3 regions of the Mesorhizobium sp. Ca11 genome follow, and region 1 is predicted to be linked to each of the others. Evidence: riboswitches for the same ligand, from Rfam matches in the RefSeq annotation. Region 1 holds a riboswitch; each other region holds the start of a gene.
What was found. A riboswitch is a leader RNA that binds a small molecule or an ion and turns the genes downstream of it on or off. The one in region 1 is predicted to bind cobalamin.

Region 1 (10,209 bases):
CAACGTAAGGCCGTGCCCACCTACCTCCAGCGCATCCAGCAACGCGCGCGGCGATTGCGGAATCCCTTCAACCGCGTAGCCTTGTTCCTTCAGGTCCTGCAGCATGACGAGCACGCTCGACGGCACATCAAGCCCAACGGCGTAACCGGTTCGCCCTGGCGCGCTCGGATAATCCGGGATCAGGATCGCCAGCTTGCGCTCGGCCCGCTCCATCCGCTGCAGGCGGATGAACGCCGCGATCCGCTTGGCAACTTGCGCCACGCGGTCCGCCTCGGGCCGGTTGGCGAAGGCTCGGAAGGCCAGCGCCGGATCGGTCTCGACCTCGCCCTTGAAGGAGATGGCGCCGGCCAGGATGCGGCCGTCGAGCTCGGGCAGGACGACATGCATGGCAAGGTCGGCAGGCGCCAGGCCGCGCTGGTTCTTTTCCCAGACCTCGCGCCTGGTGGTGGCGACGATGACCTGGAACACCGGTACGCCCGCGCGGTCGAACAGGGTTTCGGCGCCGGGTTCCGCGCCGGAGGCGAAGGCGGTGGCGGTGACGATGGCGGCGGGGTTCAGGGAGGTGAGGGCGGTTTCGACGAAGGCCAGGGATGCCGCGTCTTTGAGGCTGGACACGAAGATCGGCACGGGGGTGAGCCCTTGCAGCTTCAACGCCTCCACGAGAACGTCGATCGGTGCCACGTCGGCGGCAAGCAGCATCGAGCGGTAGAAGAGGATGGGGATGACGGCGAAATTGTAGGCGTCGAGTTCCGCCTTTAAAAGGTTCGGCTTCTCGACGACACCAACTCCCGGCTGATAATATCCCGCCTTCGGCACGCTGACCGGTTCGGCCACGGCCGCATCCGACCCGGCGAGCCTTGCCAGCCTTTGCACCAGCGCGCGCATATTGGCCGGGCCGCCTTCGCGGAAATAGCCGAGCAGGGCGTTGAGCTCGGCGCGCGGCAGGGTCGAGCCTTCGACCAGCCGCAGGTCCTCGTCATGGCTTTCGCCGGGCAGCAATGCCAGCTTGATGCCGCGTTCGCGCGCCACTGCGGCGAGCTGGTCACAGCCATAGCGCCACCAGTCATAGCCGCCGAGGATGCGGACGAGGATGACCCTGGCGTGGCGGGCGACGCTGTCGATCCACAGGTCCACCGACATCGGGTGGCGAAGGTCACGCAGCGCCGCAAGCCGCATTGAGGGCAGCCGCGCCGCATCCGCCTTCCAGGCGGTGGCCAGGCCGGCGAGGTCGCTGTCGGTGAAGGACAGCGCCACCACATCCGCAGGCGTCTGCCTGAGGTCGATCGGCTCGGCGAGATCGTCGAGCGATGCGGATGTGGTGGCGAGGATGTGCATCGCGGTCCGGATTGCCTCAGCCGGCGAGGATACGCTCGATCGCCGGGCGGTTCAGCCCCTTGAGGCCGATGACAACGAGCCGCGAGCGGCGGTCGTCCTCAGCCGTCCAGGCGCGGTCGTAATAGTGGTTGACGCGCGGGCCGACGGCCTGCAGCAGGAGCCGCATCGGCTTGCCGCCGACCTCGACGAAGCCTTTGACGCGCAGCACGTTTTCCTGCTCGGCGGCAAGGGCGACGCGCTTGGCCAGCTCGTCGGGATTGGCGATCGACGGGATGTCGATGACGAAGGAATCGAAATCGTCGTGCTCGTGGTCGAGCTCGTCGTCGTGATGGGTCTTGCGGTTCTCGATGTCGTCCTCGACGGCGAGACCGAGGCCGAGCAGCACCGAGGGATCGACCTTGCCCTGCGACGTCGGCACGACTTTCACGGCGCGCGCCACATGCTCGCCGATGACGGCGTTGGCGCGCTCAGAGCCCGCCGCATCCATCAAATCGCTCTTCGACAGGATGATCAGGTCGGCGCAGGCGATCTGGTCCTCGAACACCTCCTCGACCGGATCGTCATGGTCGAGCGAATCGTCCGCGGCACGCTGCGCCTTCAGCGCGTCCATGTCGGAAGCGACGCGGCCGTCGGCCAGCGCCGGGCCGTCGACCACGGCGATGACGCCGTCGACGGTGACGCGGCTCTTCACGGTCGGCCACTGGAAGGCTTGCACCAAGGGCTTCGGCAGAGCGAGACCGGAGGTCTCGATCAGGATGTGGTCGACCTTCGGCGTGCGGGACAGGATCTGGTCGAGCGCCGGCACGAAATCGTCGGCGACGGTGCAGCAGATGCAGCCATTGGCGAGCTCGACGATGTTTTCCTCCGGGCAGGTGTCGACGCCGCAGCCCTTCAGGATCTCGCCATCGATGCCGACATCGCCGAACTCGTTGACGATGATCGCCAGCCGCTTGCCCTTGGCGTTTTCGAGCAGGTTGCGGATCAGCGTCGTCTTGCCGGCGCCGAGAAAGCCGGTGACGACGGTGCAGGGCACGCGGGAAACGGATGCGTTCATGGTCGGTCCTTCAGCATGTCGAGGGGAGGGATGCGGGCAACCAGGCCGCGCTTGAGAGAATCGGGCCGGCCGCGCCAGGGGATGAGGCCATCGGTCGAGGTGGCGAAGAGCTTTGCGCCGGCGACGAGATCGGCGCCGCTGGTCGTGTTCAGATCGCCGAAGACGTAGCTCCAGCAGCCGTCGCGCAGCAGCGCGGCGCTTAGCCGGCGCTTGCAGTTGCCGAGGCATTCGACGGTACGGATGTCGATCTTTTCGCCGCAAGCAGCCCGACGCGTGTCTTCGGCAAGCAGCGCGCCGGCGCGCGGATGCGCATCCGACCCGGTCTCGTCGCGGCAGGATGAGCAGACGATGACGGTGACGCCAGCCAAAGCATCGGGCTCGGACGGAATGTCCGCACTGTTTGCCGGGAAACTGCCGTTGCGATCCAAAACCATGCTCCTTGCCCGGAAAACCCGCCGGGCATTCGGATACTTAAAGTCTCAGACGGCAGGTCTCCTGGCTCGCGGGTCGTCACCCTGAATGCCGCCTTCCCGGGAACATCCCAGTGGTTTTCGGCAGAGGCTCGTCGCTTACAGTTGCGGGGACAGCCGCGGATTTGGGTGTTGGCCCGCACCGCATTCCCTCTTGGCTCCTCCCTTTGCCGGGAGAAGACCGTCTGGGTCAGGATTTAGAGGGTTCAGGGGGCTGGAGTCAACGACTGGCTTAGTACCAGCCTTTTGGCGGCTTTATGGGTTTGAGGTATGGACCCACAAGTTTGCGAGGCGGTGAGGCCACGGGCGCCATACTTAACGAACAGCCGTGCTGGCAAACCGGTTCCCACATCAAGACGAAGCGATTGGCGTCGAACTTCGGCTCATGAACTATTATATAGCGCTGCCCTACCGGCAATAAGCCACAGGCGCCTGCGATCTGCTTGTCGATCGTTCCAAACTCCAACCACCGCAGAAGAAGCGCCGTCACTTCTTTTGGCTGCATACCGGGTGCAATGTGGCCGCCACAGAAAATGACTGGACGCGTGACCTCTACCCATTCCTCTCGGTAAGCACCTGTCGCATATGATGGCGACGCTAAGGTCAGGTAGGCCAAGACCAGACATATCGAGCGCCTGAAAACCATCGCAACCGATCCTAACCACAGTTGGGATGTTCTATTTTTGTTCACTCTCCCTGTCAACGCGCAGCTACGACACCGCGATGTCGGCCAGCGCCGGCCCGAGGTCGCCGGCCGGCGTCACTTCGATCGCCTCCAGGCCGAGCCAGCCCTGCATCTGCTTCAACTCGTCGAAGAGCTGGGCGGCCGTTTCGGGCGGGGCGCCGGCCTCGGCGTAGGCGGCGTGGACGCGCAAGATGCTGGCCGGGCGGTCAGCTTTCAGATCGACGCGGGCGACGATCCGGTCGCCGAGCAGGAAGGGCAGCACGTAGTAGCCATATTGGCGTTTCTCGGCCGGCGTGTAGATCTCGATGCGGTAGCGGAAATCGAAGAGTTTCTCCGTCCTGGTGCGTTCGAAGACGACGGGATCGAAAGGGGCGAGCAGGGCGCGCGCTTCTATCCGGCGCGGGAAACGGGCGTCCTTGTGGAGATAGGCGGTCTTGTCCCAACCTTCGACCTTCACCGGCAGCAATTCGCCGGCTTCGACCAGTTCCTCGATGCGATCCTTCGTGTCGCCCGGCGCGAGACGAAAATAGTCGCGCAGGTCGCCATAGGTGGCGATGCCATGGGCGCGGGCGGAAATGCGCAGCAACTCGCGATGCGCGTCCTCGACCGAGGGAATGGGAAGGTCGAGCACCGCCTGCGGCAAAACGCGCTCGGGCAGGTCGTAATAGCGTTCGAAGCCGCGGCGGTAGGCCGTGGTGATGCGCCCGGCCCAGAACAGCCATTCGAAAGCGTGCTTGGCCTCGCTCCAGCCCCACCAGCCGCCATTGCCCTTGTGGCCTTCGATGTCGGACGCGGCGATCGGACCGCGATCGGCGACCTCTCTATATATCTCGTCGATCATTTCCTTGCGTTCACGACCCCATTTCGCCAGGCCGAGATACATCTCGTCGCCCTGCTCGGCGCGCTGCATGCGCCAGCGCATCAAAGGATAGGTCTCGACGGGCAGGAACGATGCCTCATGCGCCCAGTATTCGAAAACGGCGCGCTTGCGGGTGACCGCGGCATTGTCGAGCAGCGTAAGCGGGTAGGGGCCGAGGCGCGAATAGAGCGGCATGTAATGCGCGCGCACCACCGCGCTCACGGAATCGATCTGCAGAAGGCCGGTTCGCGAAAGTACCCGCGCAAGGTGGCGGCGATCCGGAACACCACTGGGCCTAGGGTCGTTGAACCCTTGCGCGCCGAGCGCGACGCGCCTCGCCATGGCCAGCGAAATCTTGTCCTTCATCAGGTGTCCTTGCCCCGATCGTCCGTTGGATTTTTAGCCGGTGATTCCTGTCATGCTAGCAGGCAAATGGCGGTAGATATGTCAGGAGAGAAAACTGGAGTAAAAACTGAAGGAAATCAAACAGGAGCGGATCGGACCAGTTTCTTCCGATAAGGCGTCCAGAGCCGCGATTTGAACAACGTTTGACTTGCGTCACCGAAACCGCTGCGCTAACCCTCGCCGCGTTGCAGCATGGGCCCCTTAAAACGGTTCAGCGGTTAATCTGTCACGCTTCCGCATTAGAGTTCGTTGCTGTAATCAAAATGAACTGCCCCCGCCGAAGGAAAGTCGCCGCATGAGCGCACTCCTAAGTTCGTACCTGCCTATCGTGCTGTTCATCGCCGTGGCGATGATCGTCGGTCTGGCGCTCATCATCGCTCCGTTCCTTGTGGCCTACCGCAATCCCGACCCGGAAAAGCTTTCCGCCTATGAATGCGGGTTCAACTCGTTCGACGACGCCCGCATGAAGTTCGACATCCGCTTCTACCTGGTGTCGATCCTGTTCATCATCTTCGATCTCGAGGTCGCCTTCCTGTTCCCGTGGGCGGTGTCCTTCTCGAAGCTTGGCATGCTCGGCTTCTGGTCGATGATGGTGTTCCTGGCGGTGTTGACCATCGGCTTTGCCTATGAATGGAAAAAAGGAGCGCTGGAATGGGATTGAACGACAGTTCAGGCACCCTCGTCGCGCCGAAGTCCAAGGGCATCATCGACCCCAACACCGGCAGGCCGGTGGGGGAGGACGATCCCTTCTTCCTCGAAATCAACAATGAGCTGGCCGACAAGGGTTTTCTCGTCACCTCGACCGAGGCGCTGATCACCTGGGCGCGCAGCGGCTCGCTGATGTTCATGACCTTCGGCCTCGCCTGCTGCGCGGTCGAGATGATCCACACCTCGATGCCGCGCTATGACTCGGAGCGTTTCGGCGTCGCGCCGCGCGCGTCGCCGCGCCAGTCCGACATTATGATCGTCGCCGGCACGCTGACCAACAAGATGGCGCCGGCGCTGCGCAAGGTCTACGACCAGATGCCGGAGCCGCGCTACGTCATCTCGATGGGCTCCTGCGCCAATGGCGGCGGCTACTACCACTATTCCTATTCGGTGGTGCGCGGCTGCGACCGCGTCGTGCCGGTCGACATTTATGTGCCCGGCTGCCCGCCGAGCGCGGAGGCGCTGCTCTACGGCATTCTCCTTCTGCAGAAGAAGATCCGCCGCACCGGCACGATCGAACGGTGAGCCGATGACCCTGGCGTTGAACGAACTCTCCACCTATCTCGGCGAGAAGCTCTCCGGCCGCATCGGCGAAGCCGTGCTTGCCTATGGTGAGCTCACGGTTTCGGTTGAACCGGGCAACCTGATCGAGGTCGCGACCTTCCTGCGCGACGATCCGCGCTGCCAGTTCATCTCGATCATCGATGTCTGCGGAGCGGACTACCCGTCGCGCGCCAGGCGCTTCGACGTCGTCTATCACCTATTGTCGCCGAAGCAGAATGTCCGCATCAGGCTCAAGGTCCAGGCCGACGAGGAGACGCTGGTGCCGTCGCTGACCGGCGTCTATCCGGGTGCCGACTGGTTCGAGCGCGAGACCTACGACCTTTACGGCGTGCTGTTCTCGGGCCATCCGGACCTGCGCCGCATTCTCACCGACTATGGTTTCGAGGGGCATCCGCTGCGCAAGGATTTCCCGCTGACCGGTTTCGTCGAGGTGCGCTACGACGACGAGGCCAAGCGGGTGATCTACGAGCCGGTGGAATTGAAGCAGGAATTCAGAAATTTCGACTTCTTGAGCCCGTGGGAAGGAACGGATTACGTGCTTCCCGGGGATGAGAAGGCGAAGCAGTAGGGCGACCCATGGCTGAAACCTCCGTCCGCAACTTCAACATCAACTTCGGTCCGCAGCATCCTGCGGCGCATGGCGTTTTGCGCCTGGTGCTGGAGCTGGACGGCGAGGTGGTCGACCGCGTCGATCCGCATATCGGTCTGCTGCATCGCGGCACCGAGAAGCTGATCGAGGCCAAGACTTATCTGCAGGCCGTGCCCTATCTCGACCGGCTCGACTATTGCGCGCCGATGAACCAGGAGCATGCCTTCGCGCTCGCGGCCGAGCGCCTGCTCGGCATCGAGGTGCCGAAGCGCGGCCAACTGATCCGGGTGCTCTATTCCGAGATGGGCCGCATCATGTCGCACATCTTGAATGTGACGACGCAGGCCATGGACGTCGGTGCGCTGACGCCGCCGCTGTGGGGCTTCGTCGAACGCGAAAAGCTAATGGTGTTTTACGAGCGCGCCTCGGGCTCGCGCATGCATGCGGCCTATTTCCGGCCGGGCGGCGTGCACCAGGACCTGCCGCAGAAGTTGGTCGAGGACATCGGCAAGTGGATCGACCCGTTCCTGAAGTCGATCGACGATCTCGACGCGCTCTTGACCGGCAATCGCATCTTCAAGCAGCGCAATGTCGATATCGGCACGGTGTCGCTGGCCGACGCCTGGGCGTGGGGCTTTTCGGGCGTGATGGTGCGCGGCTCGGGCGCCGCCTGGGACCTGCGCAAATCGCAGCCCTATGAATGCTATTCCGAGATGGATTTCGACATTCCGATCGGCAAGAACGGCGACTGCTACGACCGTTACCTTGTGCGCATGGAAGAGATGCGCCAGTCGGCCAGGATCATGCGCCAATGCGTCGATCTCTTGCTCGGCAAGGAAAGCGCCGGCCCGGTGTCGAACCTCGACGGCAAGGTTGTGCCGCCGAAGCGCGCCGCAATGAAGCGCTCGATGGAAGCGCTGATCCATCACTTCAAGCTCTATACCGAGGGCTACCGCGTGCCGGCCGGCGAGGTCTATGCGGCCGTCGAGGCGCCGAAGGGCGAATTCGGCGTCTACCTGGTCTCCGACGGCACCAACAAGCCCTATCGCTGCAAGCTGCGCGCGCCCGGTTTCGCGCATCTGCAAGCCATGGATTTCCTGTGCCGCGGCCACATGCTGGCCGACGTCACTGCCGTGCTTGGCTCCCTCGACATCGTGTTTGGTGAGGTCGATCGCTAAATGTCAGTCCGCCGTCTTGCAGAAGCCAGCCTCCAGCCAGCCACCTTCGCCTTCAACGAGGCGAACGCGGCAGCCGCCCAGCAGTGGATCGCCAAATACCCAAAGGGTCGCGAGCAGTCGGCCATCATCCCGCTGCTGATGATCGCGCAGGAGCAGGAAGGCTGGGTCACCAAGGCGGCGATCGAGACGATCTCCGACATGCTCGGCATGCCGCGCATCCGTGGCCTCGAAGTCGCGACTTTCTATACGCAGTACCAGCTCAATCCGGTCGGCACGCGCGCTCATATCCAGGTCTGCGGCACCACGCCCTGCATGCTGCGCGGCTCGGAAGCGCTGATGGATGTATGCAGGTCGAAAATCCATCACGACCAGTTCCACACCAACGACAAGGGCACGCTGTCGTGGGAGGAAGTCGAATGCCTCGGCGCCTGCGTCAACGCACCGATGGTCATGATCTTCAAGGACACTTTCGAGGACCTGACGCCTGAGCGGCTGGCTGAGATCATCGATTTCTACGACGCCGGCAAGGGCGCCGAGGTGAAGCCTGGTCCGCAGAACGGCCGCCACGGGTCCGAGCCGGCTACCGGGCTGACGACGCTGACCAGCGAAAAGGCGATCCTGAAGTCGACGCGCGACAAGGAAGCCAGGGCGGCGGCGAAAGCGGCCAAGGAAGCTCTCGCGTCGGCGCCGGCTGCAGCTCCCGCCGCAGCCCCGGCACCCGCTGCGCCGGCAAGTTCGGCGCCGGCTCCGGCCGCCTCGGGCCCGGTTGGGCCGTCAAAATCCAGCAAGCCGAAGACTCATGCGGCTGAAACCAGCCCGGCGCTCAACACGCCGTCGCCGGTCAAGGTCGCCCCGGCCACCGAGAATGGCGCCAGCGTCAGGGCGCCGCGCCATTCGGCCGCCAACGCCAATCAGGCTTCTCCGGAAGTCGAGGCGGTTTCAAAGCCGCGCAGCGGGCCGAAGACCAAGGCCGAGCCGGCCACCGCTTTCAAGGCGCCGGAAACCAAGCAGCCTGTCGCCAAGACGACGAAACCTTCGCTCGATGACAAGAACCGGCCGGCCGGCATCGAGCGCCCGGCAACGGTCGACGATCTCAAGCTGATCTCAGGCGTCGGCCCGAAGATCGAAGGCACCCTGCATTCGCTGGGCATCTACACCTTCGCGCAGGTCGCCGCCTGGAAGAAAGCCGAGCGCGAATGGGTCGACGGCTATCTCAATTTCCGCGGCCGCATCGAGCGCGACGACTGGGTGAAGCAGGCCAAGGCGCTCGCCAAGGGCGGCGTCGCCGAATACATCCGCGTCTTCGGCAAGAAGCCGGTCTGAGGGACGAAAAATGCTTCAGGACAAAGACCGCATCTTCACCAACATCTACGGCCTGTTCGACAAGTCGCTGGCCGGCGCGCAGTCGCGCGGCATCTGGGACGACACGCCAGGCCTCGTCGCCAAAGGCCGCGACTGGATCATCAACGAGATGAAGGCGTCGGGCCTGCGCGGGCGCGGCGGCGCCGGCTTCCCGACCGGATTGAAATGGTCGTTCATGCCCAAGCAGAGCGACGGACGGCCGAGCTATCTCGTCATCAATGCCGACGAATCCGAGCCCGGCACCTGCAAGGACCGCGATATCCTGCGCAACGATCCGCACACGCTGGTCGAAGGCGCGCTGGTCGCCGGCTTCGCGATGGGCGCGATCGCCGCCTACATCTATGTGCGCGGCGAGTTCATCCGCGAGCGTGAGGCGCTGCAGCGCGCCATCGACGAGGCTTACGCGGCCAAGCTGATCGGCAAGAACAACACATCCGGCTACGACTTCGATATCTACATGCATCATGGCGCCGGCGCCTATATCTGCGGCGAGGAGACGGCGCTGCTCGAAAGCCTGGAAGGCAAGAAGGGCCAGCCGCGGCTGAAGCCGCCATTCCCGGCCAATGTCGGCCTCTATGGCTGCCCGACCACCGTCAACAACGTCGAATCGATCGCGGTGGCGCCGACCATCCTGCGCCGGGGCGCCGCCTGGTTCTCGTCCTTCGGTCGCCCGAACAATGCCGGCACCAAGCTGTTCTGCGTGTCCGGCCACGTCAACAATCCGTGCACTTTCGAAGAAGCGATGTCGATCCCGTTCCGCGAGCTGATCGAGACGCATTGCGGCGGCATCCGCGGCGGCTGGGACAATCTGCTCGCGGTCATTCCGGGCGGCGCTTCAGTGCCGCTGGTGCCGGCCGAGCAGATCATCGATGCGCCGATGGATTTCGACGCGCTGCGCGACCTGAAATCCGGCCTCGGCACGGCCGCCGTCATCGTCATGGACAAGTCGACGGATATCGTGAAGGCGATCGCCAGGCTTTCCTACTTCTACAAGCATGAG
Region 2 (10,209 bases), on a different contig from region 1:
TGGTTGCGCATTCAGGCTTTCCTGAAAACGATCGCACGCAAGACCGGGAGCGGTTCGGTGATTCCGTGAAACGCTGAACCGTTCTAAGCAGCGCCGGCTCGCGGAGCGGGTGAACGGAAAATCGAGCATGCGGCGGCGCCGAGCGCCGCCACCATGGCGAGGATCACCGCAAGGCTCGGCAAGTGGAAGAAGATGTCGCGCCATCTGGGCTCGACGACCGCGCCGGTGCTGAAGGCCTCGCCGCTGTACTGGCACAGGATCCACGACGCGCCGCTGCGCACCATCTCGGCATCGATGTCCGAGATCAGCGCCTTCGCGTTGCGTTCGGTAGAGGGCATCGTGGCCATATAGGTGAGCAGCGCCTTGGCGGCGGCGAGATAGGCGTGGCTGCATTCGTTGAACGGGCTTTCCTCGTCGCCGAGGCTGCCCGGCATCAAGCCCCAGAGGCAATAGGTGAATTGCAGATTGCCGTGATTGTAGAGCCGCCGGAAGGTCGGGTCGGTCGCGGTCTGGCGCTGGGCGAAGTCGAGGATCTTGCCGCGATAGCGCGCGATGACGGCCATCTGGCCGTGGGTCAGGCTGGGGATCTGGATGCCGGGAGGAGGCGGGGCCGAGGATCCGCCATGCGCCTGCGCGGATGTGGCGGCCAGAAATGCGAGCAGCGCCGCAACCGAGCAATTCCAGGAAAAGTGTGCGGCGGTTTTCCGTCCGGAATTGCGAGAAAACGAAAGACCAAAGTGGCTCTGCGGTCGTACCGACCGTTGAGCCGCTTTGTTCGCCAGGGCGCAGAACCGTGGCGGCCAACGCATCGGATTTCAGGCGTAGCGGCGTGCCGGGCTGCGCTGGTCGCGCACCGCGACCACGCGTTCGGCAACCGCGCCGAAGCCGAGCCCGACGACGGTCCACAGCACCAGCTGGATGCCGAGCGAGGCGACGCGGAATTGCCACAGCACGGTCGCCGAGAAGTTCTCCGGCACTTCGTTGATGTCGGGCAGCGCCGCCTTCACCAGCGCGAAGACGACGAGGAAGGCGAGGCCCGCGACGATCGAGGCGTTCCAGGCGCCGAGCCGGTTCCACAGCCGCTGCGCCAGGCCGACCGCCGCCACCATCGCCGCGATCGAGACGACAATCATGATGAAGAACAGCTCGGTGCGGTAGCCGATCGTTTCGGCATTGCCGACTGCGGGCGGGCTGGCCGGGTATTTGAGGCCGGGGACCACGATCACGGCCAGGAAGCCGAGTGCCGCGATCAGCGCCGAGGTGCCGCGCGGTCCGAGCGAGCCCAGCCGGCCATAGGCATAGGCGAAGACCAGCGAGAACAGCCCGCCAAGCGCAGCGCCATAGATCAGCACGCCGGTTGCCAGGCCGATGCCGGCTTGCGTGGCGCGGCTGACCATCTCGGGCTCCGGCGGCCCGCCGGCGGCGTGGGCCTGCTGTTCCTCGAAGGCGATCGCCTTGTCGACCTGCGGCTCGCCATAGACGCGGGCGAAGGCGAACGCCAGAATCCCGGCGACCAGCCCGACAAGCATGCCGCGCAGCAAAAGTTTTCCAACCATGTCACCAATCCCTCCAAGCAATTCCAGGAAAAGTGCGTAGCGGTTTTCCGTCCGGAATTGCGTTAAGCCAACCAAGCAATTCCGGGAAAAGTGCGTAGCGGTCTTCCGCCCGGAATTGCGTTAAGCCAACCAAGCAATTCCAGGAAAAGTGCGCAGCGGTTTTCCGTCCGGAATTGCGTTGGATCAGAATCGAAAGCGGGTTCAGCGATGCTGAACCGCTTTAGTGGCAGGGGAAGCCGAGCAGATGGCGGCCGTCATGCACGAATTCGTGCACATAGGTGCCGCGGATCAGCGAGGTCGCGCCTTCTTCCGCGCCGACGAAATAGATCGCCAGCATCAAAAGCAGCCCGCCGAGGATGGCCCAGGGCAGAAGCTCGCGGACCGGAATCGCAACCGGGCCGTAGCTGGGGGCGAAGGTGGTGTCGGACATATTGACCTCCCTTGGGATACTGCGTCCCGTTGATCGAGTGCTGCGGAATAAGGCCTGACTTTCGGCTGGTGCCGATCACAGTGGCGCGACCGTGCCGGACTCGCACCGGCTTCCAATCCCGTATAGCACTAAGACACTTGTCAGCACTTCGTTCGCCTGTCAACGACATGTAATGGCGGCACGGCTTCGTGAGGCCTGTTTTTCGCTGGGCCACGGAGTTTTTCATGCTTGTCCGCCTGACGATGATCGCAAGCGGAGCGACGGCCGGCATGCGCAAGGGCCGCTTTCCGAACGATGAGCCGCCGGAGCCGCGCGCCCTCGATCGCGCCGGCGCGCTGGCCGCTTCGCTGCGTCGCGCCGACCGTGTCTGGACAAGCCCGGCGCTGGCCGCGCGGCGGACGGCGGAGGCGCTCGGCCTTGATGCGACGGTCGAGCCGCTGCTTGCCGAGCAGGATTTCGCGCGCTGGGCCGGCAAAGGTTTCGAAGAGGTGCAGGCCGAGGATCCCGAAGGTATGGCGGCCTGGTTCGCCGGTACAGACGCGGCGCCCCATGGCGGTGAATCGCTCGCCGACGTCGCCCGGCGGGGCGCTGCGCTGATGGAGCGGCTGGCCGGCGAAAGCGGTCACACCGTCGCGGTGACGCATGCCATGCCGATCCGCGCCGCCATGGCGCATGTGCTCGGCGCACCGCTTTCCTCGGTCTGGAAGATCGACATCGAGCCGCTGTCGCTCACCGAGTTCCGCTGTGATGGCCGCCGCTGGGTGCTGCGCGCGAGCGGCGTCACTGTCGCCGGCTGAACGCCCATGCGTGAACGCTCCATCCGTGAACCCGGCCGGCATATCAAGCCGGCACACCACTGTTTCAGCAATCGCTAACGGAACGGAAACGCCTCGCTGCTATAGTGCGGCCCCGTGGCGAGGAGAGCCTTGCCTGAGGAGCCCGCCGGATATGGCCGATTATCCCGAGACCGAACGTCGTCTTCATGCGCGCGAATTCGTGCTCAAGGAAGCCACGATCATCGCCGCCGGCGTCAGGATCGGCTGCTCGGTCAGAAATCAGCACGAGCAGGGCGCGGAATTGCGCGTCGGTGCCAATGTGGAGATCCCGGACCGCTTTCTGCTCGAGGTCCCGGCCGACGATACGGCCTATCGCGCTTTGGTGCGGTGGCGGCGCAACGACCGCGTCGGCGTGGCGCTCTACAGCAACGCGCCGAAGGACTGATGCTCAAAGATAGCGGCGCACGCCCGCCCTGTAGGCGCGGTAGGGTTCGCCGAACTTGCGTTCCAGATAGGCCTCCTCGCGCAGCACCACGCCGTAATGCAGGATGGGGAAGCTCGCGATGGTCGCGATGACGGCCCACCAACTGTCAAAGAGCAGCCCGATCCCGAGAAGCAGTCCCATCAGGCCGACATAAAGCGGATTGCGGGTGAAGCCGAACGGGCCGCCGGTGATGATCGCGGTGGTCGGCAGCGTCGGGTTCACATTGGTGCCGCCGCGCAACATCGTCGAGCGTCCCCAGGCGATGATCGCAACCGCCAGTGCTGCCAGCACTATGCCGAGCACGATGGTCAGCGGGCGGCCGCCGATCGCCAGCGGCCACACATAGCGCAGGGCCAGCATCGCGATCAGCGCCACGAGAAAGAGCAGCGGCGGAAACACCGCCACGCCCGGATTGTCCGCTTTGTCATCCATAGCCATCTTCATCGACCAGGCGCCATTGCCGCCACTATGCACGGACGCGCATCGTCCAGCAATTCGTGACTTGATCCTGCCTAGGCGATGTGCAGCCCGGCATATCGGGAACACAGCCGTGGCGCGCGCGTTCACTGTCGCCGATCGACAGGGATTGTGCGGATGAGCAAGACAGCCGTTTGGGTGGCGCTGATCGCCATCGTTCTCGTGGGCCTCTATTTGTTGCAGGCTAACGGCATGATCAGATTCTGATCAGGGCGGCGCGTCACCGTTAGCGGGCTCAACAGCAGCGACTCCCTCCGCACCCGCTGGCTGCCTTCTGTTCTTCCAACCAGCGGTCGCGCGGCTTGCAGCTTGACGGCCGTGGCGACAGCTCGACCTCAACCGTCCCGCCAACAAGGCTCGGCTGGGCTGCCCGGTGCAATTCCATCGGGCGAACGCCGTCGCTGACCTCGAAGGTCAGCTTCGCCGCCTGATCGAGAGAGACATGGTCCGAAACCTTGCGGATGATCGCGGCGAATTTGCCGGCTGGCATATGGACCGGTCCGCCTTCGTCCACGTCCCACAGCTGGACGAATATCTCCGACCATGATTCCGGATTTGCTTCGCAATCCAGCGCCGCGAACTGTCCAGCCTTCACCTCGGTGACATGGTACCCTGGCTTTACCGGCCGCCCGCCGTAGCGGAAAACCAGCGGCTTGTCCTTGTAATCGGCCAGCGCCACCAGCAGTTCGCCGATGGTCAGGTCGGAGGGGTCCATAGGAGCGATGTTTTTCAGATTGTCAGAAGAGAGCATGTCGGCTATTCCTCATTTCAATATTTCAAGGATTGTTGAAACGTGGATGAACGTCAAGCCCTGACCGCCTTTGGCGCGCTGTCGCAGGAAACACGGCTGCGCCTGCTGCGGCTGCTGGTCGTTGCCGGCCCGGAAGGCATTGCCGCCGGCTCGCTCGCCGAGCAGGTCGAGGTCTCGCCGTCCAATGTCAGCTTCCACCTCAAGGAACTTGAGCGCGCCGGTCTCGTGACCGCGCGGCGCGATGCCCGCTCGATCGTCTACAGCGCCGAGTTCGACGCGCTGTCCGGATTGATCCGCTTCCTGATGGAGGACTGCTGCTCGGGCCGGCCGGAAATCTGCGCGTCGGCGCTTGCGGCATCTTGCTGCCAGCCGGGCGAGGAGAGCCGGCAATGACCGTAACGCCCGCTATCCGACTCCCATTGTCCAGTCCAGGGTCGACCGATGAACACTTTCGATCTGCCGCGCCGGTTTGCGGCTGAAGCCCTCGGCACCGGTCTGCTGGTGGCGACCGTCGTCGGTTCCGGCATCATGGCCGAGACGCTGACGCATGACACCGCGCTGGCGCTGCTTGGCAACACGCTAGCAACCGGCGCCATGCTGGTGGTGTTGATCACCGTGCTCGGGCCGATCTCCGGCGCGCATCTCAATCCGGCCGTTTCGCTGGTGTTTTGTCTCAACCGGTCGCTGCCTGCTCGCGATCTCCCTGCCTATCTGTTCGCGCAGGTCGTCGGTGGAATCGCCGGCACGATCGCCGCGCATCTCATGTTTGCCCTACCGGCGCTGGAGGTCGCGACGAAACTGCGTACCGGGCCGGCGCAATGGTTCTCGGAAGTGGTCGCGACATTCGGCCTTGTCGCCGTCATTCTCGCTGGCCTCCGCTTCGAGCGGCGGGCCGTGCCGTGGCTGGTCGGGCTCTATATCACGGCGGCCTATTGGTTTACCGCTTCGACGTCCTTCGCCAATCCGGCCGTCGCGCTCGCGCGTTCGCTCACCAACACTTTTTCCGGCATCAGGCCGCTCGATCTGCCCGGCTTCGTCGTCGCCGAATTGCTCGGCGCCCTGATCGCGCTCGCGTTGATGGGCTGGCTGCTGCGGCCCGCGGCCATTCCGCAACCCTTGAAAGCAGAGCCATGACGGTCACGATCTATCACAACCCCGACTGCGGCACCTCCCGCAACACGCTCGCCATGATCCGCGCCAGCGGCGAAGACCCTGTCGTGATCGAATACCTCAAGACGCCGCCGGGCCGCGAAAGGCTGCTCGAACTGATCGCCGCGATGGGGATTTCTGCGCGCGAGTTGTTGCGGGAGAAGGGCACGCCTTACGCCGAACTCGGCCTCGCCGATCCGAAATGGAGCGACGATGAGCTGATCGATTTCATGCTCGCCCATCCGATCCTTATCAACCGGCCCATCGTCGAGACGCCGAAAGGGACAAAACTGTGCAGGCCGTCGGAAGCGGTGCTGCCGCTGCTCGACAATCCGGTGCGGGAGTTCGTCAAGGAGGATGGCGAGAAGGTCGCCTATCCGCCAGGGCAAGCCTGATTGGAAGCCACCGCGCCCATCGCACACAACCGCCGCGTCCTCGTTACGGCTCTTGGCATCACGCAGATTCTCGCCTGGGGATCATCCTACTACCTGCCCGCGGTGCTTGCCGCGCCGATTGCTAGAGATACCGGTTGGTCGTTCGCCTCGGTCGTTGCCGGGCTATCCTGCGGGCTCCTGCTTGCCGGGCTGGTGTCCCCCGTCACCGGGCGGCTGATCCAGCGCCACGGTGGGCGGCCGGTGCTTGCCGCCAGCTCGTTGCTGCTGGCTGCTGCGCATTTGCTGTTGGCGACGGCGACCGACTATCCTCTTTATCTGGCTGCATGGCTGCTCATGGGCTTGGGCATGTCGAGCGGCCTCTACGATGCCGGCTTCGCCACACTCGGCCGCCTCTATGGACAGAGCGCGCGCGGCGCCATCACCAACCTGACGTTTTTCGGCGGCTTTGCCAGCACCATTTGCTGGCCGATCAGCGCCTTCCTTGTCGAGCATGGCGGCTGGCGCACCGCCTGCCTTGCCTATGCCGCGATCCATTTGGCAATCTGCTTGCCGCTCCATCTGTGGATAATACCGTCGCCTCCGGCCGCCGCGCCTGTGCCGGTCAAAGACAGGTCGAAAGAGGCATCGGCCACCGGCAGAGCGCGGGCGCGCTTCATTCTGCTGGCCTCCATTCAGACCTTGGCCGCACTGGTCGCGTCCATGCTCTCCGTCCATCTGCTGACGCTGCTGCAATTGCGCGGCGCGAGCCTGGCAGCCGCCGTCGGACTTGGCGCGCTGGTCGGCCCTTCACAAGTCGGCGCTAGGGTGGCGGAGCTGCTGATCGGCCGCAACCGGCACCATCCGATCTGGACGATGCTGACATCCGTAACGCTGCTTGCCGCCGGAATCTGGCTGCTGCTGACGAGCCAGACTTTTGTTGCTCTCGCCTTGATCCTTTATGGCGCGGGTAACGGCATCCATACGATCGCGCGCGGCGCGCTGCCGCTGGTGCTGTTCGACCCGCAGCAATACGCGGTGCTGATGGGCAAGCTCGCGACGCCCAGCCTTATCGTCCAGGCGGCGGCTCCGTCTGTTGGAGCGCTGCTTCTTGGCACGGGCGGCGCCAATCTTGTCCTGGCCACGCTGGCGCTCGCGGCAACGCTCAACGCGGGGCTGTGTATTTGCCTGCTTGCGAGCATGCGCCGCTGATCCTTGAAGCGGTTCATCGCCCCACGAAATCGCCGAGCTGTCCCGGGCTTTCTCGCCGCTCCAGAGGGAACCCGCCACACATTTTTGACGCGACGGCAATCCACGTGACGCTCGTCAGGCGATAAACGAATACCGCGCCGCGCAAAAAACCCGACCCGGCAATTCAGTCGCGATGCTCCGGCATCGCCTTGAGCTGATCCTTCGTCCAGCTGGTGACTGCATGCACGTCGCCGTCCTCGTCGCGCATGAAATCGAGCTGGCTGGCGGTGACGGCCACCGGCTTGGCGCCGATGCCGAGAAAGCCGCCGACATCGATGACGACTTGGCTGCCGTGCAGGTGGTCGACCGAGCCGATCTTCTCGTCATCCGGGCCGTAGATGGTGGCGCCTTCGAGGATGTCGGGCGTCAGCTCGGCGTTGGTCAGTCTTACGTGGCTGGTGTGGTCCATGGCGCATCTCCTGTGGTTGTACAGGGATGAACCTCTGATCGGGGCGAGGGTTCCGCCGACGGAGCGAAAAGCGAGCGCTGCTCAGCGAAGCGCTGCCCAGCCCGTCACGAGGACGAGGACAAGCGTGACCAGCGCTCCAGAGACATAGAGGATCGTCCTGACGCTGCCGCCCTTGGCGGCGTTGCCGCCGCGCAGGTAGATGATCATGTGGACGAAACGTAGCGCCAAGTGAACCCAGACGAGCACGGCGAGCGTCACCGACTCGACGCCAACCATCATCGCCAGCAACACGGGCACGACGAAGGGCGCGAGCGCCTCGACCGAGTTCATGTGGACGCGATCGATCCGGTAAAGAGAGTTGTCGTCGTCCGCCGGGATCACCGGCCCTGAAAGCTTGCCTGCAAAACCCTTGGACGAGCCTGAGTAGATCGCCAGCGCGACCGAAAGGAGGCAGAGCGCAAGCACGCCGAGGGTGCTCAACCAATAGGCCTCCATTGTATCCAGTGCTCCTCCGATCGCCACCATGCGGGCCATGCCCCCAGGGGGGTGCCGCTGTCAGGCCGCCCGGGCAAAAAGCGCCTGGAACCGCTGCAGGTAGAGCGGCCAGCCCTGATCGCCGTCGACTCCGCTGCGTACGCCTTCCCAGCCTTGGCCATGCCGTTCGATGTGGCGGTGCTCGATTTCGACCCGGGTCCGGTTTTCCGCCTCGGCCGTGAAGCGGACCTCCCACTCGCTCGTCCTGGCGAGGTCGGTTTCGATCTGCCAACGCGGGCTGATGTCCCAGCTCAGAAGCAGCCGGTCGGGCGGATCGTAGGCCAGCACGCGGGCGAAGCGGCACTCTGAGCCGTCGACCCCGCGGTCGTAGACGTGGCCGCCGACGCGCGGCTCGAAGATCGTTTCCGCGATCGGCACGGCAAGCAGATTGTGCTCGCGCGGCTTGAAGCTGCCGAAATCCTCGGTGAACACCTTGAAGGCGCGCGCGATCGGCGCCTCGACGACGACGGAATGCCTTACGGGAGCAGGTGCCGGTTGCTTGATCATGTCTCGTCCTTTGTCGGTCGCTCGACGGCCAGCTTGTAGGCCGCGAGCGTCTTCACCCAGAACTGGTCGATCTCCGCGCGAAACGCCGCGAGCCCATCCGGATCGATCCGGTAAATGCGCTCCTTGCCGGAGCGCGTATCAGCCACCAGCCCAGCATCCTTGAGCACCTTCAGATGCTGCGAGACGGCCGGCCGCGTCACGGGCAGCGCATTGGCGAGCCCGCTGACCGAACTGGGTCGGTCGACCAGCAGTTCGAAGATCGTGCGTCGCGTCTGATCGCCGAGCGCAGTCCAGTATTTCGCGTTAGTAGCCACTAACGCGAAATTAGGGCGAGGCGCTTGCCCTGTCAACCCGGGTGGAGAGTGCCACCTGTGGCCGGTCCGATTGGCTGGCCAACCGCCTCTTGGTGCAAGATTTTCCGTTCATTTCCGTGAATCAGCGCAACGCCGGGATTGGTGGAGGCCGCCCCAACCTCGTCATTCTGTGGCGGAGCAGGGAGCGAAGCGACGCGGCGCAGACCATAGAATGACGATCGCGATGGCGTTTCGGCCAATCTCCAACGCGTGCCACCTGCCAACGCAAACAGAGCCGACCGGTCAAAATCTCAATGCAGTGCCTCTAATCGACACCGCGCTTGCGTGCTTGCAGATCGCGCGCCGCTTGCTCGATCGCAGCGCGGTCGTTGCCCAGCCTGTCGAGCAGTTCCTGCGCCTCGTCGCCCGAAATGCCGGTGCGCATGGCAAGCGCCTCCACCGTCAGCACATCCGCGCTGTCGATCTCGCGCGTTTCGGGCAGCGCATCGTCTGCCGTCATCGGCAGGGCGGCCTCGCGGTCGATCTCCAACTCCGCCTGATGCCAGTGCCGTTCATGATTGCCCAGGATGCCGCCCTCGCGCTGAAAGATCTCATAGGCGCGCTGCCTGATCTTTTCGGTCCGATCGTCGTCCATCGCCGTTCCTCCTTGCGTGTCACAAGAACGCAGGACAGGGCAGAACGATCCGTGGCATCGCGAAGGTGATCGGGTGCTGTGCTGCCGGTTAACATGCCGGGCGTGGCGACAATCGCGCAGGTGGTTCCCCCACTCCGTCTCGGCGCTGCGCGCCGAGCCACCTCTCCCCCCTCCGGAGGGAGAGGAAACGCCAATCGCCGGAGGCGAGCAATGGCAATCGCCAAGTAGAGAGGAAATAGCAATGCCGAGGTCGCGACGTTGCCGGTCAGCATTTCCTCTCCCTCCGGAGGGGGGAGAGGTGGCTCGGCGAAGCCGAGACGGAGTGGGGGACGGCGCTGAAAATTATCGGCCACGTCCGCGGCCATTCCGATCCGAATAGTAAGCCTGGCTGCCCGCCGCTTGCCCCTTACGGCCCGTATATCGCCACCGCTTTGCCGAACATGCCTGGCTCCGGCTTCACGCCCAGCCCCGGGAACTGCGGCACGGCGATATGACCTTGCTTGATGACGACCGGGTGCTTCGTGTCGAAATGGCCCTTGATGTATTCCTGGGCGATCCAGGCTCCT
Region 3 (10,209 bases), on a different contig from region 1:
CCAGGAAGGTCGTATCGAAAGCGCCGCAGTGGGTGGCGCCGTCGGCACCGACGAAACCGGCGCGGTCGATCGGGAAGCGCACCGGCAGTTTCTGGATCGCAACGTCGTGGACGACCTGGTCGTAGGCGCGCTGCAGGAAGGTTGAATAGATGGCGGCGAAAGGCTTGTAGCCTTCGGTGGCCAACCCCGCGGCGAAGGTCACCGCATGCTGCTCGGCGATGCCGACGTCGAAAGTTCGCTTCGGAAACACCTCGCCGAAAAGGTCGAGGCCGGTGCCGCTCGGCATGGCGGCGGTGATGGCGACGATGCGGTCGTCCTCGCGCGCTTCCTGGATCAGGCTTTCGGCGAAGACCTTGGTGTAGGCGGGCGCGTTGGCCGGCGCCTTGGCCTGCGCGCCTGTGATGACGTCGAACTTGTTGACGCCGTGATATTTGTCGGCTGCGGCCTCCGCCGGCGCGTAGCCCTTTCCCTTCTGCGTCACGACATGGATCAGCACCGGGCCTTTGCCATTGTCGCGGACGTTCTTCAGCACCGGGATCAGATGTTCGAGATTGTGCCCGTCGATCGGACCGATGTGATAGAAGCCGAGTTCCTCGAACAAGGTGCCGCCGGTGACGTAACCACGCGCATGCTCGACCGCACGGGTGATGGCGCGGTCGGCGCGCTTGCCCAGATAGGATGTCAGCTTCTTGCCGAAATCGCGTAACCCCAGATAGGCCTTGCCGGAGGCGAGCCTGGCCAAATAGGCGCTCATGGCGCCGGTCGGCGGCGCGATCGACATGTCGTTGTCGTTGAGGATGACGATCAGCCGGGCGTCGAGCGCGCCGGCATTGTTCAGCGCCTCGAAGGCCATGCCGGCCGACATCGAGCCGTCGCCGATGACCGAAATGACATTGTTGCGGCCGCCCGACAGGTCGCGCGCCATGGCCATGCCGAGACCGGCCGAAATCGAGGTCGAGGAATGCGCGGCGCCGAACGGGTCGTATTCGCTCTCCGCGCGCCGGGTGAAACCGGAAAGGCCGCCTTCCTGGCGCAGCGTGCGGATGCGGTCGCGGCGGCCAGTCAGGATCTTGTGCGGATAGGCCTGGTGGCCGACGTCCCAGATCAGCCGATCCTGCGGCGTATTGAAAACGTAGTGCAGCGCGACGGTCAGTTCGACGACGCCGAGGCCGGCGCCGAGATGACCGCCGGTCTGCGACACGGCATCAATCAGCTCGGCGCGGAGTTCCGCGGCAAGCTGCGGCAGCGCGCTCTCATCAAGCGTCCGCAAATCCGCCGGAATGCGGACCTTGTCGAGCAGCGGCGTGTCTGGCTTCACTCGGGCGCGTCCTGCCTTATCGATCGAACACGGCGCTATCAGCAGATTGCGCCATAATCATGCGCGGCAATAGTCCGCCGGCGGGCGAATGTAAATGTGCGTCAATGACGCGTGCTACGCTGCAAGGTGTATTGAGATTCAGGTCAGGCCGCGCCGAAAATGATGGATTCCGAGAACCGGAGCGGAGCGTACTCAAAGTACGTGAGCACCGGAAGCGCAGGAAACCGGCATTTGCAGGCCGGCCTCACCTGAACATCAACACACCTTAGTTCTCGGGCAGCGGAATGAACTCCTCCTCATCGCCGGGAACGATATCGAAGCGGCCCGTCTTCCATTCCTGCTTGGCCTGCTCGATGCGTTCCTTGGAGGACGAGACGAAATTCCACCAGATGTAGCGCTTGGAGCCCAGCGAAGCGCCGCCGAACAGCATGAAATGCGCGCCGCGCTCGGAGGAAACGACTATCTCCTCGCCCGGCTTGAACACCAGGAGCCGCTCGGCCGGGAAAACATCGCCGGCGATCGAGACGTCGCCTTCCAGCGTGTAGATGGCGCGCTCCTCGGCATCGGCCGGAATCTTCACGCTGGCGCCGGCGGCCAGCCTGAGATCGGCGTAGAGCGTGTCGGAAGCGGTCGCCACGGGCGAGCGCAGGCCTGAGAACGCGCCAATGACGACGCGGCCGCTGACACCCTCGGCATCGATCTGCGGCAAGCGGGCCACCGACGTATTCGCGAATACCGGAGCAATCTCCTCCTTGCCGTCGGGCAGCGCCAGCCAGGTCTGCAGGCCGGAGACCGACATCGGCGCGCCGCGCAATTCCTGCGGCGTGCGCTCGGAATGAACGATGCCGCGCCCGGCAGTCATCAAATTTACGTCGCCCGGCGCGATCACCATTTCGGTGCCGAGCGAATCGCGATGCCTGATCCTGCCGTCGAACAGGTAGGTGACGGTGGAAAGCCCGATATGCGGATGCGGACGCACGTCGAGCGCATGGCCGGCGCGCAGGATTGCAGGGCCCATGCGGTCGAAGAAGATGAACGGCCCGACCAGCCGGCGCTTCGCCGTCGGCAGAGCGCGGCGCACCTCGAAACCGCCAATGTCCTTGGCGTTCGGAACGACCATCAGCTCGATCTGGTCGCAGGCGAAGGCATCGCCGGGTTCGGGATCGTTTCCCGGAAAGAAGCTCATGTCGTATCCTCAGGCGAAACGCAGCGCAGACCTGGCCTTCGCCTTGGCAGCTTCTTCCTCGCGGTTGCGCGGCTCCTGGTTGGTTTCGAGCGAATCGATCAATTCGCGCGCGACAGCGGCGATCGCCTCGACGGCATGGTAGAAGGCATGCTCGTTGCGCTTGGACGGCTTGGTCGAGCCGCTCAGCTTGCGCACGAATTGCAGCGCTGCGTCATGCACCTCGTCATTGGTCGCCGGCGGCTCGAAATTGGCCAAGGTCTTGATGTTGCGGCACATGGCTTGAACTCCTTACCTGCTTTCTTTGCCCTTACCCGGTCTGAGATCATCCGCTGAGGTGTTGAGATTCAGGTCAGGCCGAGCCGAAAATGGTGGTTTCCGAGAACCGGAGCGGAGCGTACTTGAAGTACGTGAGCACCGGAAGCGCAGGAAGTTGCCATTTGCAGGCCGGCCTCACCTGAATATCAACACCTCAGTCGGCGTCCAGCGGTTCAGTTCCCACCGGCTTGCCGTCGCGCGACAGCCTGATCTTCTCGACCTTGTCCTCGGCCGCTTTCAGCAGCCGGTCGCAATGCGCCTTCAGCGCCTCGCCGCGCTCATAGATCTTGATCGACTGGTCGAGCGGGACGTCGCCGCGCTCAAGATCATCGACGATCTTCTCCAGCGCGTCGAGCGCCTGTTCGAAGCTCATCGCCTTGACGTCCTCATTGCCTTCCAATGCCATACCCTATCCCTTCATCAGCCGCCCGACATGGGCGGCGACTGAAAATGCCAGTCCCTGCAGATCGTAGCCGCCTTCCAGCAGGCTGACGAGCCTGTTGGAGCTGTGGCGCCCGGCGCGCTCCATCAACTGGCCGGTCGCCCAATCGAAATCGTCCTCGGTCAGGTTGATCTCGGCCAGCGGATCGCGGTGGTGCGCGTCGAAACCGGCGGAAATGATGATCAGGTCCGGCGCGAACGCATCGATGGACGGCAGCACGCGCGACAGGAATGCGTCGCGGAACAGGTCGCTGCCGGTCTGCGGCGCAAGCGGCGCGTTGACGATGTTGCCGGCGCCGGTCTCGCTCTTCGCGCCGGTGCCTGGGTAAAGCGGCATCTGGTGCGTCGAGCAGTAGAGAACCGACGGGTCGTCCCAGAAGATGTCCTGGGTACCATTGCCGTGATGAACGTCCCAGTCGACGATGGCGACACGCTCGGCCTGGTGTTTCTTCTGCGCGTAGCGGGCAGCGATCGCCGCCGTGTTGAACAGGCAGAAGCCCATCGCCGTGGTCTTTTCGGCATGATGTCCAGGCGGACGCGCGGCGACGAAGACGTTTGCCGCACGGCCCTCGAAAACGTCGTCCACCGCCGCGTTGGCACCGCCGATCGCCGTCACCACGGCCTGCCAGCTTTTCGGGCTGGCGCTGGTATCGGCGTCGATCGACACGATCCCGCTCTCAGGGATCGCCCCGCGCACGCGCTCAACGAAATCCTGCGGATGCGCATAGAGGATCGTTTTCTCGTCGCCTTCCGGCGCCTTGACACGGTCGAGCGCCGAAAAAGCCTCGTCGTCGAGCACGCGCTCGATGGCGCGCAGGCGGTCGGGCCGCTCGGGGTGACCGGGCGGCGTGAGGTGTTCGAGGAAGATCGGATGCGTGTAGAGACGGGTGGCCATGGCGCCTAATCTAGGGACCTGGCGGCCGAATGACCATGTTTGGCAGGCCGAATGGCTGGGGAAATCGCGTCTTGCCGTGTCGCTAACGCCATTGGCGCGGCCCAAGCTTCGCTGTAAGGTCGCATCGCTGCCAGGTGCCCGCGACGCGGGAGAATCGGGAACACGGTTGAACTCCGTGGCGTGCCCAACACTGTAAGGGGGACCGCGCCGGCACACGCCACTGTCGAAGACGGGAAGGCGCCGGATGCGGGACGATCCCGAGCCAGAAGACCGGCCCGGCAGACATGGTTTTCCGCTTGGTCAGGCGGGGGACTGCTTGTCGCAAGGGGAAAAGCGATGACGGCAGCAGCGATCGCCGCGAGCGGCGACGACTTTGACCAATTGGCGCGCGACGCGGTCTACCGGGCCATGTTCACCAGGCGCGATGTGCGCAGCCATTTCGTCCCCGACGATCTCGATGACAATGTGCTGGCCCGGCTCATCACCGCCGCGCATCACGCCCCGTCGGTCGGCTATATGCAGCCGTGGAATTTCATCGTCATCCGCGACGCCGAGCGGCGCAGACAAGTGCGCGACCTGTTCCTTGCCGCACGCGAGCAGGAGCTGCCGGCGATCGAGGCGGAACGGCAGGCGCTCTACAGGAAACTGAAGCTCGAAGGCATCTGCGAAAGCGCGCTCAATCTGTGCATCACCTGCGACCGGCAACGGTCGAAGGACTCGCCGCTCGGGCGCTGGCACAATCCGGAGATGGATCTCTACAGCACCGTCTGCGCGGTGCAGAATTTCTGGCTGGCGGCGCGGGCCGAAGGTGTCGGCGTCGGCTGGGTGAGCATCATCGAAACCGAGGCATTGAAGCGGCTTCTCGCGATCCCGGAGCATGTCACGCCGATCGCCTATCTCTGCGTCGGCCGCGTCTCGGAATTCGCGCCGAAGCCGGACCTCGAGGCGCATGGTTGGGGCAAGCGCCTGCCGCTGCCCGAACTGGTCATGAGCGAGACGTTTCGCGGCGCCGGCGAGGCGCCGCTTAAATCGGCCATCGCAAAGCTCTGCGGCCCATCAAAGCCATGATCAGGCGGCTCTCGGAGTATCCCAGCGCGAGCCGCCGCCAAAAGAGCCCAGCGCCTTGTCGCGCAGTTCCCTGAATTTGGACGAGGTCTCGGCGAGCCGGCGGTCCCATTCGGGATTGGGCGCCTGGCCTTCGATGGCTTCGAAATAGACCTGCATCAGCGAGGCGATGGCGAAGGGCTCGATGAAGGCTGCCTTGAAGGCCCAGGCGAAGACGATGGCCAGCACGAAGGCCCAGCCGGCAAGCTGGCCCGGCATGACCCACAGAATGGCCGCCGCGGGCGCCAGCATCAACAGGAAGATGACGAAGGACACGCCCCACATGATCGCCGCCAACCAGACGGCGTTCTTGACCATGTGCTTGCCGTTCTGCGCGTAGAGCACGATGCCTTGCCTTGCCGTCTCGAAAGGCGAGCTCGAATTGATGCGGATGTTGTAGCCGAGTATGATTTCGTCGACATAGGTCAGCGACAGGCGGATCACCGTGTTGATGAAGCTGACGATGCCGCTCAGGCCCGGAATGGGCAGGAAGGCGGCGATGCCGCCGATCAGGCCGGTGATGGCTCGGATGGCGCCCTTGACCAGCTGGTCGACGACGAAAAGGATGTTGGCCTCGGCAAAACGCTGGGTGACCACTTCCTTCGCGTAGGCGATCTGGCCCTGGCCGTCGGGGACATCTTGGCCGTCGATCAGATGCACCATGACGGCGATATGGCCCGCTTTCAACACATAGAGGATGTATTCGCGTATCCAGTAGACGGCGATCGAGATGACGCTGAAGCCGACCACGCCACCCCACAGCGCGAAGGACATCGGGCCGTCGGGATCGGTGGAGATGTGGCCGACGCCGTAGCCGACGCTGGCGCCCGTACCGGTCGCCATGATGTAGGCGACCGTGATGCCAAAATAGACGATCATGCGAAAGACGATGAACGGCCATGTCCGCATCATGATCGACACGGATCTGGCGATGCTGAAGTCCCACATGGCCCCGACTCCCCTCACCTTCAGAGTTGGCGGTGGAGGATGCGCTCGCCCCGGCGATTGTCAATCGCGGCAGGGTTGCGCCGGCCCGAAACCGGTGCATAAGCCGGTGGCTTGATTACCCGAGCGTGCCGTCAAGGCTTCTTTCGCAAGCCTTCGAGCAACTGCTTGAAGGCCGTGATCGCTTTTTTCGAGGTCGCCTCGGGGTCCGTCGAATTGGCGATGCGCTGCGCGGCCTGGCTGCTGGCGCCATTGATCAGCCGTGAGGTCGTCTCGGGATCAAGCTCCGGAACGACCTCGCCCTCTTCCTGCAGCCTGGTCAGATGGTTGGTCATCGAGGCGGTGCAGGCGCTGGCATTCGGCCACTGCGCCGGGTCGCCGAGCACCGCCGGGCCGTCGCGGAACATGATGCGCTGGATTTCCGGCTCGAGCGCCATCTCGATATAGGTGGTGCATTCGTCGACGAAATGCTGCCAGCGGGTGGGCGCTTTCGAAGCCACCTCGTTCACCCGCACAGCCATTTCGCCGTCGATCTCGGCGATCACCGCCTGCAGCAGTCCCTTCTTGTCGCCGAAATGATGGTAGAGCGCGCCGCGCGTGAGGCCGGCCGACGCGGTGAAATCGTCCATCGAGGCCTCGGCATAGCCGATCGTGCCGAAAGCATGGCGAGCGGCCGCGATCAGCTTGGCGCGCGTCTCGGCGATCATCTCCTTGCGCGGTCTGTGCATGGTTCTGGCCCTACTCACATACGCCTCGTATGCCAATTGACATACGTGGCGTATGAACTATCTCACAGTCATACGCAGCGTATGTAATTTTAGTATGCACCGTTGTCGAGGAGCAGGATCATGCGAAACCCTTATTCGGACATCTTTCGGGCTCCCGGCACGAAAGGCTTCGCCGCGGCGGCTTTCATCGCGCGCTTGCCGATCGCCATGGCCCCGATCGGCATCGTGGCGATGCTGTCGCAGACACATGGCGAATACTGGCTGGCCGGCGCCGTCTCGGCGACCTATGCGCTGGTCAATGCTTTCCTGTCGCCGCAAGGGTCGCGGCTGGTGGACCGACGTGGCCAGACGGCGATCGCAGCACCCATGACGCTCGTCTCGGTGCTTTCCTTCGCGACATTGATCGTCGCGGCCAACCAGCACTGGCCTATCTGGACGTTGTTCAGCTCGGCGCTACTTGCCGCCGCCATGCCCAGCATCCCGGCGCTGGTCAGGGCGCGCTGGACCGAGATCTTCCGCGACCGGCCGGAGCTCAACACGGCGTTCGCCTTCGAATCGGCCGCCGACGAACTGGTCTATGTCGCCGGCGCCTCGCTGTCGGTGGGCTTGAGCGCCGCGCTGTTCCCGGAAGCCGGCATGGTGGTCAGCACATTGCTGCTTGCGCTCGGCTCGGCGGCATTCCTGCTGCAGCGCTCGTCCGAGCCGCCCGTCCGCCCGGCCGAACATGGCGCGGCCGGCTCGGTGATCCGCCTGCGGCCGGTGCAGATCATCACCTTCGCACTGATATTCGTCGGCGCGACCTTCGCCACGACGGAAGTGACGACGGTGGCGATCACCAAGGAGCTTGGCCAGCCTGAGGCGGCGAGCCTCGTCATCGGCGTCTATGCACTGGGATCCTTCGTGCTGGGCATCATCGTCGGCGCGCTCAGCCTCAAGGTGCCGCTGCAGCGGCAATTGGCCCTTGCAGTCACCGTGATCGCGCTCACCACCTTGCCGCTCCTCTTCGTTGACACGGTGCCGACTCTGGCGCTGGCGGTGTTCGTCAGCGGCGTCGCGATCTCGCCGACCTTCATCACCGCCTTCGGCCTGATCGAGCGCCACGTGCCGCCGGCGATGCTCACCGAAGGCGTCACCTGGGTGACGACCGGCATCGGCATCGGCATGGCGCTGGGTTCCTTCGCCGCCGGCTGGATGGCCGACACTTTCGGTCCGCAGAACGGGTTTTGGGTTTCGGTCGCGGCCGGCGCCATCGCGCTCGTCACCGTGCTCGCCGGTCAATGCCGGTTGGCGACGGATGATTGCGATGTGGACAGGGGCGAGGCGGTGGTTCCGGCGGAGTGACGGTTATTCGGCCGCCCGATCATCATCGCAGACGTTGGCGGTTAGCCGGAGCCTCCGCGACATCGTCATCCACGGGCGGAGCGACGCGAAGCGGAGCGCAGACCCGAGGATCCATTCCGCGACCTGGATCGTAGAGCGCAGCGAAGCAAAATTCTGCACCGTTGCAACGCTTCGAAGTCACGGAATGGATCCTCGGGTCTACGCGCGTCGCTTCGCTCCTTGCTTCGCCCGTGGATGACGAAGTTCCGGAGGCTCCGGCCAATCGCCTCCGTCACGGAGACTCCGGTCCGTCAGCAAGGCCGGCGGGCTGCCGTACGGCCTCCGGTTCGTCAACCCTCCGACGGACTACAGAATCTCCGTTTTGGCGATATGGATGCCAAATCCTTCAAGACCGACATAGTGGCGCTCGCGCGAGGCGATCAGGTTGATCGAGGAGATGCCCAGGTCCCTGAGAATCTGGGCGCCAAGGCCGATCTCGCGCCATTCGTTCTCGCGGCGGCGGGCTTCTTCGTGGTCCTCGCGCTCGCCGCTCGCGGGCCGCTTACGCTCCTGATGGGCGACACCGACCGAGCCTTCACGCAGATAGACGATGACGCCGCGCCTGCGCTCGCCCATGGCCTTCATGATGCCGTCGAGCCGATGGCTGGTGCCGAAGACGTCGGTGACGACATCTTCCGAATGCAGCCGTACCGGCACCTCCTCGCCATCGCGGATGTCGCCGAAGACGACCGCGAGATGGTGCATGGAATCCCAGGGCAGCGTGTAGGTAAAGGCCTGCGCCTTGCCACCGGGCGTGTCGATGTCGGAGCAGGCGACGCGTTCGACCAGCGTCTCCTTGCGCTGGCGATAGGCGATGAGGTCGGCGACCGAGACCTGCTTCAGCCCATGTTCCTCGGCAAAGGCCTGCACTTGCGGCCCGCGCTTGACCGTGCCGTCGTCATTGACCAGCTCGGAAATGACGCCGACCGGCGGCAGGCCGGCCAGCTTGCAGAGATCGACTGCGGCCTCCGTATGGCCGGAGCGCATCAAGACGCCGCCTTCGCGCGCGATCAGCGGGAAGATGTGGCCGGGACGCACGAAATCCGACGGGCCGACATTGCCATTGGCAAGGTTGCGCACGGTGAGCGTGCGGTCGTCGGCGGAAATGCCTGTTGTCGTGCCATGCTTGAAATCGACGCTGACCGTGAAGGCGGTGGTGTGCGCCGAATCATTGTCCGCCACCATCGGCGCGAGGTTCAGCCGCCTCGCGTCCTCGCGCAGCATCGGCGTGCAGACGATGCCGGAGGTGTTGCGGACGATGAAGGCCATCTTCTCCGGCGTGCAGTGGACGGCGGCGACGATCAGGTCGCCCTCGTTCTCGCGCCCGTCATCGTCCATGACGACGACGATCTCACCGCGCTCGAAAGCACGGATCGCTTCGACGATCTTCTTCTGGTCGTAGGGCATCGGCGCTCGCTTCGCTCGCAAGGGAGTAGGGGAATAGGGCAGTAAGGGAATAGGGGAAGGAAAAAGTTTTGGCCACCGGGCAAGCGTTGGCCTACTGCCCCACTGCCCTATTCCCCTACTCCCTTCCTGTCTGTCCTCTGTGCCGCAGATAATGATCGGCGATCGCGCAGGCAACCATGGCCTCGCCGATCGGCACGGCGCGGATGCCGACGCACGGGTCGTGGCGGCCCTTGGTCACCACCTCGACATCCTTGCCGTCCTTGTCGATCGACTGGCGCGGGGTCAGGATCGAGGAGGTCGGCTTGACGGCGAAACGGGCCACAATCGCCTGTCCTGTCGAGATGCCGCCCAGTATGCCGCCGGCGTTGTTGGACAGAAACACTGGCTTGCCGTCATTGCCCATGCGCATCTCGTCGGCGTTCTGTTCGCCGGTGATGCGGGCCGCCTCGAAACCATTGCCGATCTCGACGCCCTTGACGGCGTTGATCGA

Region 2: another riboswitch for cobalamin. It lies ahead of LB538_RS17060 (CbtB domain-containing protein); the one in region 1 lies ahead of LB538_RS02495 (DUF1636 family protein).
Region 3: another riboswitch for cobalamin. It lies ahead of bluB (5,6-dimethylbenzimidazole synthase); the one in region 1 lies ahead of LB538_RS02495 (DUF1636 family protein).

The regions. Positions count from the first base shown of each region.
Region 1 covers NZ_JAIUHU010000001.1:507,633-517,841, reverse strand. Annotated here, with positions in the region: gene LB538_RS02505 (cobaltochelatase subunit CobN) at 1-1,335, opposite strand, end outside; gene cobW (cobalamin biosynthesis protein CobW) at 1,352-2,389, opposite strand; gene LB538_RS02495 (DUF1636 family protein) at 2,386-2,817, opposite strand; cobalamin riboswitch at 2,857-3,060, opposite strand; gene LB538_RS02490 (winged helix-turn-helix domain-containing protein) at 3,570-4,769, opposite strand; gene LB538_RS02485 (NADH-quinone oxidoreductase subunit A) at 5,104-5,469, shown strand; gene LB538_RS02480 (NuoB/complex I 20 kDa subunit family protein) at 5,460-6,041, shown strand; gene LB538_RS02475 (NADH-quinone oxidoreductase subunit C) at 6,046-6,648, shown strand; gene LB538_RS02470 (NADH-quinone oxidoreductase subunit D) at 6,657-7,847, shown strand; gene LB538_RS02465 (NADH-quinone oxidoreductase subunit E) at 7,848-9,170, shown strand; gene nuoF (NADH-quinone oxidoreductase subunit NuoF) at 9,181-10,209, shown strand, end outside.
Region 2 covers NZ_JAIUHU010000008.1:265,678-275,886, forward strand. Annotated here, with positions in the region: gene LB538_RS17045 (dienelactone hydrolase family protein) at 1-69, shown strand, start outside; gene LB538_RS17050 (hypothetical protein) at 84-563, opposite strand; gene LB538_RS17055 (CbtA family protein) at 816-1,556, opposite strand; gene LB538_RS17060 (CbtB domain-containing protein) at 1,777-1,986, opposite strand; adenosylcobalamin (AdoCbl) riboswitch at 1,978-2,129, opposite strand; gene LB538_RS17065 (histidine phosphatase family protein) at 2,211-2,783, shown strand; gene LB538_RS17070 (PilZ domain-containing protein) at 2,935-3,207, shown strand; gene LB538_RS17075 (methyltransferase family protein) at 3,211-3,678, opposite strand; gene LB538_RS17080 (DUF6428 family protein) at 3,959-4,474, opposite strand; gene LB538_RS17085 (ArsR/SmtB family transcription factor) at 4,517-4,867, shown strand; gene LB538_RS17090 (MIP/aquaporin family protein) at 4,916-5,608, shown strand; gene arsC (arsenate reductase (glutaredoxin)) at 5,605-6,018, shown strand; gene LB538_RS17100 (MFS transporter) at 6,019-7,206, shown strand; gene LB538_RS17105 (hypothetical protein) at 7,370-7,654, opposite strand; gene LB538_RS17110 (MAPEG family protein) at 7,736-8,134, opposite strand; gene LB538_RS17115 (SRPBCC family protein) at 8,210-8,695, opposite strand; gene LB538_RS17120 (ArsR/SmtB family transcription factor) at 8,692-9,009, opposite strand; gene LB538_RS17125 (DUF2934 domain-containing protein) at 9,314-9,643, opposite strand; gene LB538_RS17130 (mandelate racemase/muconate lactonizing enzyme family protein) at 10,050-10,209, opposite strand, start outside.
Region 3 covers NZ_JAIUHU010000002.1:324,880-335,088, reverse strand. Annotated here, with positions in the region: gene dxs (1-deoxy-D-xylulose-5-phosphate synthase) at 1-1,318, opposite strand, end outside; gene LB538_RS05335 (pirin family protein) at 1,584-2,504, opposite strand; gene LB538_RS05330 (DUF2277 domain-containing protein) at 2,514-2,780, opposite strand; gene LB538_RS05325 (exodeoxyribonuclease VII small subunit) at 2,974-3,225, opposite strand; gene LB538_RS05320 (histone deacetylase family protein) at 3,229-4,155, opposite strand; cobalamin riboswitch at 4,271-4,449, shown strand; gene bluB (5,6-dimethylbenzimidazole synthase) at 4,492-5,223, shown strand; gene LB538_RS05310 (hypothetical protein) at 5,224-6,207, opposite strand; gene LB538_RS05305 (TetR/AcrR family transcriptional regulator) at 6,339-6,932, opposite strand; gene LB538_RS05300 (MFS transporter) at 7,053-8,273, shown strand; gene ribB (3,4-dihydroxy-2-butanone-4-phosphate synthase) at 8,619-9,719, opposite strand; gene aroC (chorismate synthase) at 9,835-10,209, opposite strand, start outside.